2 regions of the Cobetia sp. PDI-12MA genome follow, and region 1 is predicted to be linked to the other one. Evidence: predicted binding sites of a transcription regulator. Region 1 holds the regulator's gene; the other holds the start of a gene.
The links. The regulator LexA, encoded in region 1, represses DNA repair genes until DNA is damaged. The targets are predictions, from matches to a motif close to TACTGTNTANNTANACAGTA.
Positions count from the first base shown of each region.

Region 2: ruvC (crossover junction endodeoxyribonuclease RuvC) is a predicted target of LexA. The motif match lies at 2,975-2,994, and genes of this name have one in related genera.

Region 1 covers NZ_CM183351.1:997,166-1,002,335, reverse strand. The annotation lists gene AC5WNI_RS04320 (L,D-transpeptidase) at 1-214, opposite strand, end outside; gene AC5WNI_RS04315 (TetR/AcrR family transcriptional regulator) at 214-891, opposite strand; gene lexA (transcriptional repressor LexA) at 1,432-2,061, shown strand; gene AC5WNI_RS04305 (hypothetical protein) at 2,235-2,474, opposite strand; gene AC5WNI_RS04300 (DUF6586 family protein) at 2,727-3,206, opposite strand; gene topA (type I DNA topoisomerase) at 3,206-5,170, opposite strand, start outside.
Region 2 covers NZ_CM183351.1:1,917,323-1,922,492, reverse strand. The annotation lists gene ybgC (tol-pal system-associated acyl-CoA thioesterase) at 1-131, opposite strand, end outside; gene ruvB (Holliday junction branch migration DNA helicase RuvB) at 128-1,171, opposite strand; gene ruvA (Holliday junction branch migration protein RuvA) at 1,411-2,025, opposite strand; gene ruvC (crossover junction endodeoxyribonuclease RuvC) at 2,338-2,916, opposite strand; gene aspS (aspartate--tRNA ligase) at 3,197-4,984, opposite strand; gene AC5WNI_RS08270 (FmdB family zinc ribbon protein) at 5,132-5,170, opposite strand, start outside.

The DNA.
Region 1 (5,170 bases):
CCCCGATGGCGGCACGAATCACATGCCAGCCGGTTGGCGTGCAACCGCTGCCATCGAGCTCGCCGATACCGTTGAGGCCGCTGGAGATCGCGCAGGCGTGCACCAGCGCGTCAGGGGCAGCCGCGCAGGGCGGCGCATCACGACTGCCACTCGGCGCGTCATTACGTATCTCAAGGCTCTGGCGCGAGAGATCCACCGCTACCCAGCAGGCCATCAGCTGGCCGCCTGGGTGACCGCCTCACCATCCCCGAGCGAGGCCGGCAACGGCGCTGCCATCGCCGCGACCACCACCGGACGCATGTGCTGGATCAGCTCACGCACCGTGGTGTGATGGCCATACTCGGCCTCCTCGATATCCCGCAGTGCATCCAGGCCCGAGAAGGTGAAGATCACGCTACCGAGCATGAAGTGCAGGCGCCAGAAGCGCTCGTTGTCCGGCAGATCAGGGGTCGCAAGCTTCAGAAGCTCGGCGAAGCGGCTGAAGACCGTGCCGTAATGCTCGCGGATATAGCGCCGCATATGGCCCTGACCCTGAGTGTAGGCAAGCCCGAGCAGGCGCATGAAGGTGCGCAGGCTGTTGCGCTCGGCCGGCACCTCCAGCACGGTACGCGCCATCACCTCCAGCAGGACCTCAAGCGGCACCTGACGCCCGGCGTATTGCTGCTCGACACTGTCGAGCGCCGCGTGGAAACGCTCGCTGAACGGATCGAGATAGCGCGCGAAGACCGCCTGGATCAGCGATTTCTTGGACCCGAAGTGGTAGTTCACCGCCGCCAGATTGACCTTGGCCTTGCTGGTGATGTTGCGCAGTGAGGTCTCGGCGAAACCACGCTCGGCGAACAGCACCTCGGCAGTATCGAGGATGCGGGTAACGGTATCGGTCTGGGCCATGGGCGGAACCCTTGTCAGGTAGAAGAGGACTGGAGTCGTAGGTCACGACGCAAGCGCCGCGCGGCGACTCTCTCATGAGGTGGTGCAGGTACACCGGAAGGCCACGTACCATATCGGCTCGTTTGTTCACGACACACGTGAGTACGACACATCCGAGCCCTGCCATCGGCGAACATTCGTTTGAAACACTTTGATTCTAGCGCGCCATGTCACGACTGACAATTCTCTCGCGTTTCAAACGCCAAAGGTTTAGTCGAGCCTGATATTCCTTCAATGCAGACCGTTCCGATTCAAGGACTCGCCGTGCTCGGTGACAGACCACCCCGCAGGGCCACACCGGATTGCCCTCTCGACAGCTTGCCTTGGATATCGACAAGCCAAGTCGGCAGACAGCGATATCTCGACGACTACCTGCCCTTTGAGGCCTCCACACAAGCCACGATGCCTTGCATGACTGCCATGACTGGATACAATGACAGTTGTATGGATGCACACCCCGTGCCGTCAGCTCAAGATGCCGCCCAGGCCAAAGGCAATGCCATGACCCAGCCGCTTACTCCGCGCCAGCAGGATGTCTTCGACTTCATCATCAAGACCATCAAGTCCTCTGGCTACCCGCCGACGCGGGCCGAAATCGCCCAGGCGCTGGGCTTCCGCTCGCCGAATGCCGCCGAGGAGCATCTGCGTGCCCTCAAGCGCAAGGGCGCCATCGAGATGGTGCCGGGCACCTCACGCGGCATTCGCGTGCCGTCGCTGGCTGACGTCGACGACAGCGCCAACGATGGTCTGCCGGTGATCGGGGAAGTGGCCGCCGGCAGCCCGATTCTTGCCAGCGAGCATATCGACCGTCACTGCCCGCTGCCGAGCGACTACTTCTCGCCGGCTGCCGACTACCTGCTGCGTGTGCGCGGCGTGTCGATGAAGGATGTGGGAATTCTGGAAGGCGACCTGCTGGCCGTGCATCGCACCACCAGCGTGCGTGACGGGCAGATCGTGGTGGCACGCCTGGGAGATGAAGTCACCGTCAAGCGCTTCCGCCGTGACGGGCACTATGTGTGGCTGGAAGCCGAAAACGAGGACTTCTCACCGATCAAGGTCGACCTGCGCACGGACAGCCTGGAGATCGAGGGCCTCGGGGTAGGTGTCATCCGCGATGGTGGCCTGCACTGAGGTCTTGACCAGCTGCACTTTGAGCAACCTAGCGTTGCCCAGCAGCACTTTTCCATCAGGGCTTTTCTCGCAGAGCTTTTCTCGCAGAGCCCTGGGCAACAGGAAAGCCGTACGCATTGCACAAAAAACCCGCCTCGAGGCGGGTTTTTTGTGCGCGAAGCGCGAGCGATGCATCAGTGCACGATGCCTTCTGACTGCTCATCCTCGTCTTCTTCGCCATCCCAGAGGCGAGTCCGGGTGATGGCGTGGTCGATCATCTCACGCGCGACCTCGAAACGATTGTCACGCAGCAGATCAGCGGCCTCGTCTGAAATGCGAATGCTGAGCAGCGGCTCACCTTCGCTTTCCGCGGCGCGCAGAATCACTTCACCATCTTCCATTTGCACAATTTCAAGTACGGCGGGATCGGACACGTCATTCCTCCTGCACGGCACCTCGTGAGATACCGGCGTCGTTGTAATCGTCAGCGCGACGGCTGGCAAGCCCGGCACCGCGTTGCCATCAGCGACGCAGAAAAAAGTACGACCACAGCCAGAGCCATGGTCGTACCGGAGAGTGCAGGGCTTGCCACAATGCGATCAGTCTAGCACCCGTGAAGGCGAAACGTCACCCGATCGCCATGCGCCAGTCATCACCAGCGTGCAGCGCCATATCAGCGCCTTGACCTACCACTCGACGCTCGACTCGCGCAGCTGCGGCAGCAGCGCCTTGAATGCCGTGATGGCGGCGCTGAGACGCTCGGCCAGCGAGTCGCTCGAGGCTGCCGCGATGATCAGACCATCACCCCGCGAACGCGATTCCTCGCGGCGAGCGACGCCACCCTCTTCATGCAGACGGGTCACATCCGCGATCAGCTCAGACAACCAGCTGTCAGGACGTTCCAGCAGGCTGCGCAGCTGCTCGACCTCGGCAATGGGCGTCGGTGGTGTGGCCAGGCGCTCGCGCCAGCTCCCCTGCGGCCAGCGCGCCGTCACGGCACACTCTTCCAGCAATGAGGCCAGCGCCAGCTCCAGCAGGGCGAGCGCGCCCTCTTCACCGGCCATGCGACGCGCCACGGCATGCTCATCGTCGCCAGAGACCGCTGACTGGGCCAGCAGCAACTCGGCCTGATACAGCAGCTGATTGGTACGGGCACGCTGGCTCATCAGCTCTTGGCTCCCTTGCGCTTGTCCTCGACGACCCAGCGGCCGTTGTCGTAGGTCGCCTTCCAGCCGGTCGCCTTGCCATCTTCATCGGTCATGACGTACTGAGCCTTGACCTTGCGCGAGAAGCGAATCTGTGCAGGACGTCCATCCGGGTCCTGATCCGGGGCCTCGAGAATGAAGTGATACTTCTCCGGCAACTCGTCGGCGTGCGCCTTGAGCTCCTTGACCAGCGGCGGGCGCGTCTCGCGATTCTTGGGGAACTGGCTGGCCGCCAGGAACAGGCCACTGGCGCCGTCGCGCAGCACGTAGTGGTCCTCGACCTTGACGCAGGCAAGTTCCGGCATCGGAATCGGGTCCATCTTCGGCGGCGCCACTTCACCGGACTTGAGCAGCTTGCGGGTATTCTTGCAATTCTCGTTGGTGCAGCCGAAGTACTTGCCGAAACGCCCGGTCTTGAGCTGCATGTCGGAACCGCACTTGTCGCACTCGATCACCGGGCCATCGTAGCCCTTGATGCGGAACTGACCTTCCTCGACCTCGTGACCGACACAGTCCGGGCTATTGCCGCAGACGTGCAGCTTGCGCTGCTCATCGATCAGGTAGCTGTCCATCGCGGTGGCACAGATCGGGCAGCGACGCTTGGCGCGCAGCGCATCCGTCTCGGCATCTTCACCGGCATCGGCCGCCACGGCCTCATCGCCCGGCAGCAGATCGATGGTGGTCTTGCAGCGCTCCTTGGGCGGCAGGTTGTAGCCGGAACAGCCCAGGAACACCCCGGTCGAGGCGGTACGGATCTGCATCTCACGCCCGCAGGTCGGGCAGGCGATGTCCGTCGGCACCGGCTGGTTCGGACGCATGCCCTCTTCGGACTGGGCGTGGTCCAGCTCGGCCTTGAACTCGGCGTAGAAGGTGTCCAGCAGCTCGCGCCAGTTGCGCCCGCCGTTGGCCACCTCATCGAGGTAGTCTTCCATGCGCGCCGTGAAGCCGAAGTCCATCAAATCCTTGAAGGACTCGCTGAGGCGATCGGTGACGATGTCGCCCAGTTTCTCGGCATAGAAGCGGCGGTTTTCCAGCGCCACGTAGCCACGGTCCTGGATGGTGGAGATGATGGCGGCATAGGTGGACGGACGACCGATACCACGCTTTTCCAGCTCCTTGACTAGGCTGGCCTCGGTGTAACGCGCCGTGGGCTTGGTGAAGTGTTGCAGCGGCTGCAGCTCGACCAGGTCCAGCTTCTCGCCGATGGCAAGATCCGGCAGCGACTGGTCCTCTTCCTTCTTGCCCATCGGCTTCATGACACGCGTGTAGCCGTCGAACTTGAGCACACGGCCCTTGGCGCGCAGCTCATAGCCATCCACTTCGATGGTCAGCGTGGACGACAGGTATTCGGCCGGCAGCATCTGACAGGCCACGAACTGGCGCCAGATCAGCTCATACAGACGCTCGGCGTCACGCTCCATGCCGACGAGATCCGTCGCACGGCGCGACACTTCGGAAGGACGAATCGCTTCGTGCGCTTCCTGGGCGCCTTCCTTGCTGGAGTAGACGTTGGCCGCTTCAGGAAGGTAGTTGCTGCCGTATTCTTCGCTGATGAAGTCGCGCGCCGTGGCCACCGCGTCCGCCGACAGATTGGTCGAGTCAGTACGCATGTAGGTGATGTAACCCGCCTCGTAGAGACGCTGGGCCATCATCATGGTCTTCTTGACCGAGAAGCCGAGACGACCACTGGCCGCCTGCTGCAGGGTGGAGGTGATGAATGGCGCGTTCGGCTTGGAGCGCGTCGGCTTGTCTTCACGATTGGTGATCGCGAGTCTGGCGGTGCGCAGCGCCGCGATGCGATCCATCGTCTCCTTCTCGCTGGTCGGACGGAAGGCCTTGCCATCCTGACGTGCCAGCTCGAAACGGATCGCCTCACCACTGGCGGCGGCCAGCTCAGCGTGGACATCCCAGAACTCTTCGGGGAT
Region 2 (5,170 bases), 920 kb from region 1:
TCCATGAAGCGCAGATAATTCACGTAGTAGACGATGCCACCGGCATCAGTATCCTCGATGTAGACACGCACAGTGTGGTGAAAACATGCAGCTTCACCCTTCAACGTATTTCCTGCGTCTTCAGATGTCATGACGCGTCATTTCCTTCCTGTCCCAGGCGCGCCTGCTCTTCGCGTGGGGTGATCCCGAAGTGCAGATAGGCCGAGCGTGTGACCAGACGCCCACGCGCCGTGCGCATCATGAAGCCCTGCTGGATCAGGTAGGGCTCCAGAACATCCTCGATGGTATCGCGCTCTTCCCCGATGGCCGCCGCCAATGAGTCGACCCCGACCGGCCCGCCATCGAACTTCTCGATCATCGCCAACAGCAGTCGACGGTCCATGTGATCCAGACCGTGGCTGTCGACATTGAGCATGTTGAGCGCCTTGTCGGCCACTTCCAGCGTCAAGCGACCATCCGAGCGCACTTCGGCGAAGTCACGCACCCGGCGCAGCAGGCGATTGGCGATACGCGGCGTGCCGCGGGAACGTCGTGCAATCTCCAGTGCCCCGTCCATCTCGACTTCCATGCCGGAAAGCCTGGCACTGCGGGCCACGATGTCGGTGAGTGACTCGATATCGTAGAACTCGAGGCGCTGAACGATACCGAAGCGATCGCGAAGCGGCGCCGTCAGCAGCCCCGCCCGCGTCGTCGCGCCCACCAGGGTGAACCGTGGCAGCTCAAGCTTGATCGAGCGGGCTGCGGGGCCTTCACCGATCATAATATCGAGCTGATAATCTTCCATCGCCGGGTAGAGCACTTCCTCGACAGCCGGTGACAGGCGGTGAATCTCGTCAATGAACAGGACATCGCCTTCCTGCAGGTTGGTCAGCATCGCTGCCAGGTCGCCTGCCCGCTCCAGCACCGGCCCTGAGGTCGACTTGATATCGACACTCATCTCGCTGGCGATGATATGCGCCAGCGTCGTCTTGCCGAGACCGGGCGGGCCGAAGACCAGAGTGTGATCCAGACTATCGCCTCGCCCTCGCGCGGCACTGATGAAGATTTCCATCTGTTCGCGGACGATGGGCTGTCCGATGTAGTCACTCAGCGTGCGCGGCCGGTTGGCGCGATCGATCCGCTCTTCCGGATCATGCGTCGCCGCGGAGATCAGTCGGTCCGACTCCATCATGATGCTTGCTCAACTCCTGATGACGCAGGTCACGCACATGACACGGGTCATGGCCATGAACGTGCGTCAGTGGCAGGTGACAAGGTTCGCCAAGGCTATGCAACGATCTAGCGCATCTGCGTTCAAGCGCGCACTTTCTACCCCAGTAACCTGCCAACCCCTAGTCAATAAATCCAATCACGATGCGCCATTTCCTTCACGGAAACTATAGGGCGCATGTTTGCTGCTCTGGCAGGGTCTCAGCTGGCCATCTTGCGCGCCAACGCCGCCTTGATGAGCGCTTCCGTAGAGGCGCCGGTCTCCAGTCCGGAGAGCATCTTGGCCGCCTCGACAGGCTTGTAGCCCAGTGCTACCAGCGCGGCTTCGGCGTCCGCCAGAGGATGCGTGATCGGCGGTTGTGGCTGGGAGGCACGCGCCATTTCATCCAGACCATCATCCGCCGGCAGCGTCCAATGCTTGAGGCGATCGCGCATCTCGATGATCAAGCGATCCGCCGTCTTCTTGCCGACGCCCGGCAGGCGTGTCAGCGCTCGGCTATCTTCGTCATGAACACAGCGGATGAAATCGGACTGCTCCATTCCCGACAGAATCGCCAGCGCCAGTCGCGGACCGACACCGGAGATCTTGATCAATTCACGGAACAGACGACGCTCGGGCTCCTTGCCGAAGCCATACAGCAACTGCGCGTCTTCGCGCACCACCAGGTGGGTGTAAAGCTGGCAATGTTCGCCCACGGCCGGCAAGCCCAACAGGGTGTTCATCGAAGCTTCCAGTTCATAACCGACACCCTGTACGTCAAGCACCAGCTGCGGCGGTTGTTTTTCCAGCAATGTCCCGGTCAGGCGTCCAATCATGTTGCGGCTGTCCTTGCTCGGCAGAGAATGTATTCGTCAGGATCCTGCTGCTGGCAGGCCCGATTCTCTGCACGGATTGTTACAATGCGGGCAAGCCTACCAAAGATGAAGCGCAGGCGGCATGTCCCAGTGTCACGACGAATTTGTCGCATCTTTCTGACAGTCATACCTTGGGTGAGGACCCGAAGCCTGATGCCGCGCGGCTTGGCGCATCACGCAATCGGCTGCTGCCAAGCTCGGCAGACACTCTACAAGTGACTGAAAAATCGCTATTAATTGAGCACAATACCGCATTTGTCGCTCAGCGGCATGTCAGGCGTCAGGCTCGAAGTCTCGCCAGCTGCTGCTACGCCCCACGCGGGTTCCCTTGCGTCGACTGGTATTCCCCAGCCCCAATGCTTCCAGCTGGTCATTGCCGGGCGTCAGTCGTCGACGCGCGAAACAATGCGTCAAGGCGATGGCCAGCGCATCGGCGGCATCGGCCTGCGGCGTGGCGGAGAGCTTGAGCGTATGCGTGACCATATGCTGCACCTGAGACTTCTCGGCGGCACCGGTACCGGTCACGGCCTGCTTGATCTGCCGCGGCCCATATTCGAACACCGGCAAGCCGTGATTGGCCGCACACACGATGGCAGCCCCGCGCGCCTGGCCCAGCTTGAGCGCCGAATCGGCGTTCTTGGACATGAAGACCTGCTCGATGGCGAATTCCGCGGGGCGATGCAGGGCGATCACCTCGCTGATACCGGCATAGATCTGCGCCAGGCGCTGGTCCAGGCTGACCTGTGACATGCGGATGCAGCCACTGTCCACATAGCGAGGCTGAGCCGCAGAGACATCCAATACCCCATACCCGGTCAGACGTGAGCCCGGGTCGATGCCAAGAATGATCATGCCGCTGCCTCGTCTCTCACACCTTGCGTCTTCGCTGTCGTCATCACGCCATCGCTCTTACTGTGTATATAACCAGCCACCATGCCACAAAAAAGGCGGTGCGACACTGTCATTGCCTGACGTGAACGCCAGCAAACAGTCTCGCACCGCCTTGTCGGGCTTGCTCGCCCACTAGCCTATCAGGCCAAAGGGGCAAACCTGCCACCGCGGGACCGCCCGGGTCTGATCGAATCAGTCCAGACGGCCCCACCAGTCACTCTCTCGGTCATGCGCCGCTGAATCAGGCCTGGCCGCTTTCGTCTTCGACCTTGACCTTCTGACGCAGACGGATGTTCAGCTCCTTGAGCTGCTCACCGCTGACCACGCCCGGAGCGTCGGTCATCATGCAGCCGGCGCTCTGGGTTTTCGGGAAGGCAATCACTTCACGAATGGTCTTGGCGCCGGTCATCAGCATCACCAGACGGTCGAGACCGAAGGCCAGACCACCATGGGGCGGCGCGCCGAACTTCAGGGCGTCGAGCAGGAAGCCGAACTTTTCTTCCGCTTCTTCTTCACCGATGCCCAGCACTTCGAACACGGTACGCTGCATGGCCTGATCGTGGATACGGATGGAGCCACCACCCAGCTCGGTGCCGTTGATGACCATGTCGTAGGCGCGAGACAGTGCCGCTTCCGGGTTGGCCTTGAGCTCTTCCGGTGTGCAGGACGGCGCGGTGAACGGGTGGTGCAGCGCACTCAGGCGGCCGTTGGCATCGGCTTCGAACATCGGGAAGTCGACGACCCACAGCGGTGCCCACTCGCGGGTGTAGAGGTTGAGGTCTTCACCCAGCTTGACGCGCAGCGCACCGATGGCTTCGGCCACGATGTTGGCCTTGTCAGCACCGAAGAACACGATGTCGCCATCGACGGCGCCACAGCGGTCCAGCACTTCGTCCACGACGTCTTCCATGAACTTGACGATCGGCGACTGCAGACCCTCGATGCCCTTGGCACGTTCGTTGACCTTGATCCACGCCAGACCCTTGGCACCGTAGATGCCGACGAACTTGGTGTAAGCGTCGATTTCCTTGCGTGACAGGCTGGCACCGCCCGGCACACGCAGCGCGGCGACGCGGCCCTTGTCGTCCTTGGCCGGGCCGGAGAAGACCTTGAAGTCCACGCCGCTCATCAGATCATCGACATCGACCAGTTCCAGCGGAATGCGCAGGTCCGGCTTGTCGGAACCGAAGCGGCTGATGGCCTCGGAATACGGCATGGTCGGGAAGTCGCCCAGCTCGACATCGAGCACTTCTTTGTAGAGACCACGGATCATGGTCTCGGTCATGCCCATGATGTCCTGCTCGTCGACGAAGCTGGCTTCGAGGTCGATCTGGGTGAACTCCGGCTGACGGTCAGCGCGCAGGTCTTCATCACGGAAGCATTTGGCGATCTGGTAGTAACGATCGACACCGGCGACCATCAGCAGCTGCTTGAACAGCTGCGGAGACTGCGGCAGTGCGAAGAAGCTGCCGGCGTAGGTGCGGCTCGGCACCAGATAGTCACGTGCGCCTTCCGGCGTGGCGCGGGTCAGGATCGGGGTTTCGATGTCGAGGAAGCCCAGGGCTTCGAGCTGGGCGCGCACGCTGTGAGTGATGCGCGAGCGCAGGCGAAGCTTCTCGATCATGTCGGGACGACGCAGGTCGACATAACGATACTTGAGGCGAACTTCCTCACCGACCTTGTTGTGGTCGTCGAGCTGGAACGGCGGCGTCTGTGCAGTGTTGAGCACTTCGACGTCCTTGGCCAGCACTTCGATCATGCCTGTCGGCATGTTCGGGTTCTGGGTGCCTTCCGGGCGCAGACGGATACGGCCCTTGATACGCAGCACGAACTCGCTGCGCGCCTTGTCGGCAGTGGCGAAGGCATCGACGGTGTCCGGATCGACGACGATCTGGGCGATGCCATCACGGTCGCGCATGTCGAGGAAGATGACGCCACCGTGGTCGCGACGGCGGTGCACCCACCCGCACAGAGTGACATCCTGATCGATCAGGGTCTCGTTCAGTTTGCCGCAATAGTGGCTGCGCATGTTGATTCCTTGTTGCTCAAATTCATGATCGACGCGCTGATGCGCATCTGTCTCAGAGGGCCTGCCGTTGGCGATGAGGGTCAAGGGTACCCGTTGGGCGCCCTTGACCCTCATCACGCTGATGCCTGACGCACTATCCCAGCTATGTCAGGCGGTGCTGTCGCTACCACCGGCCAGATTCTTCTT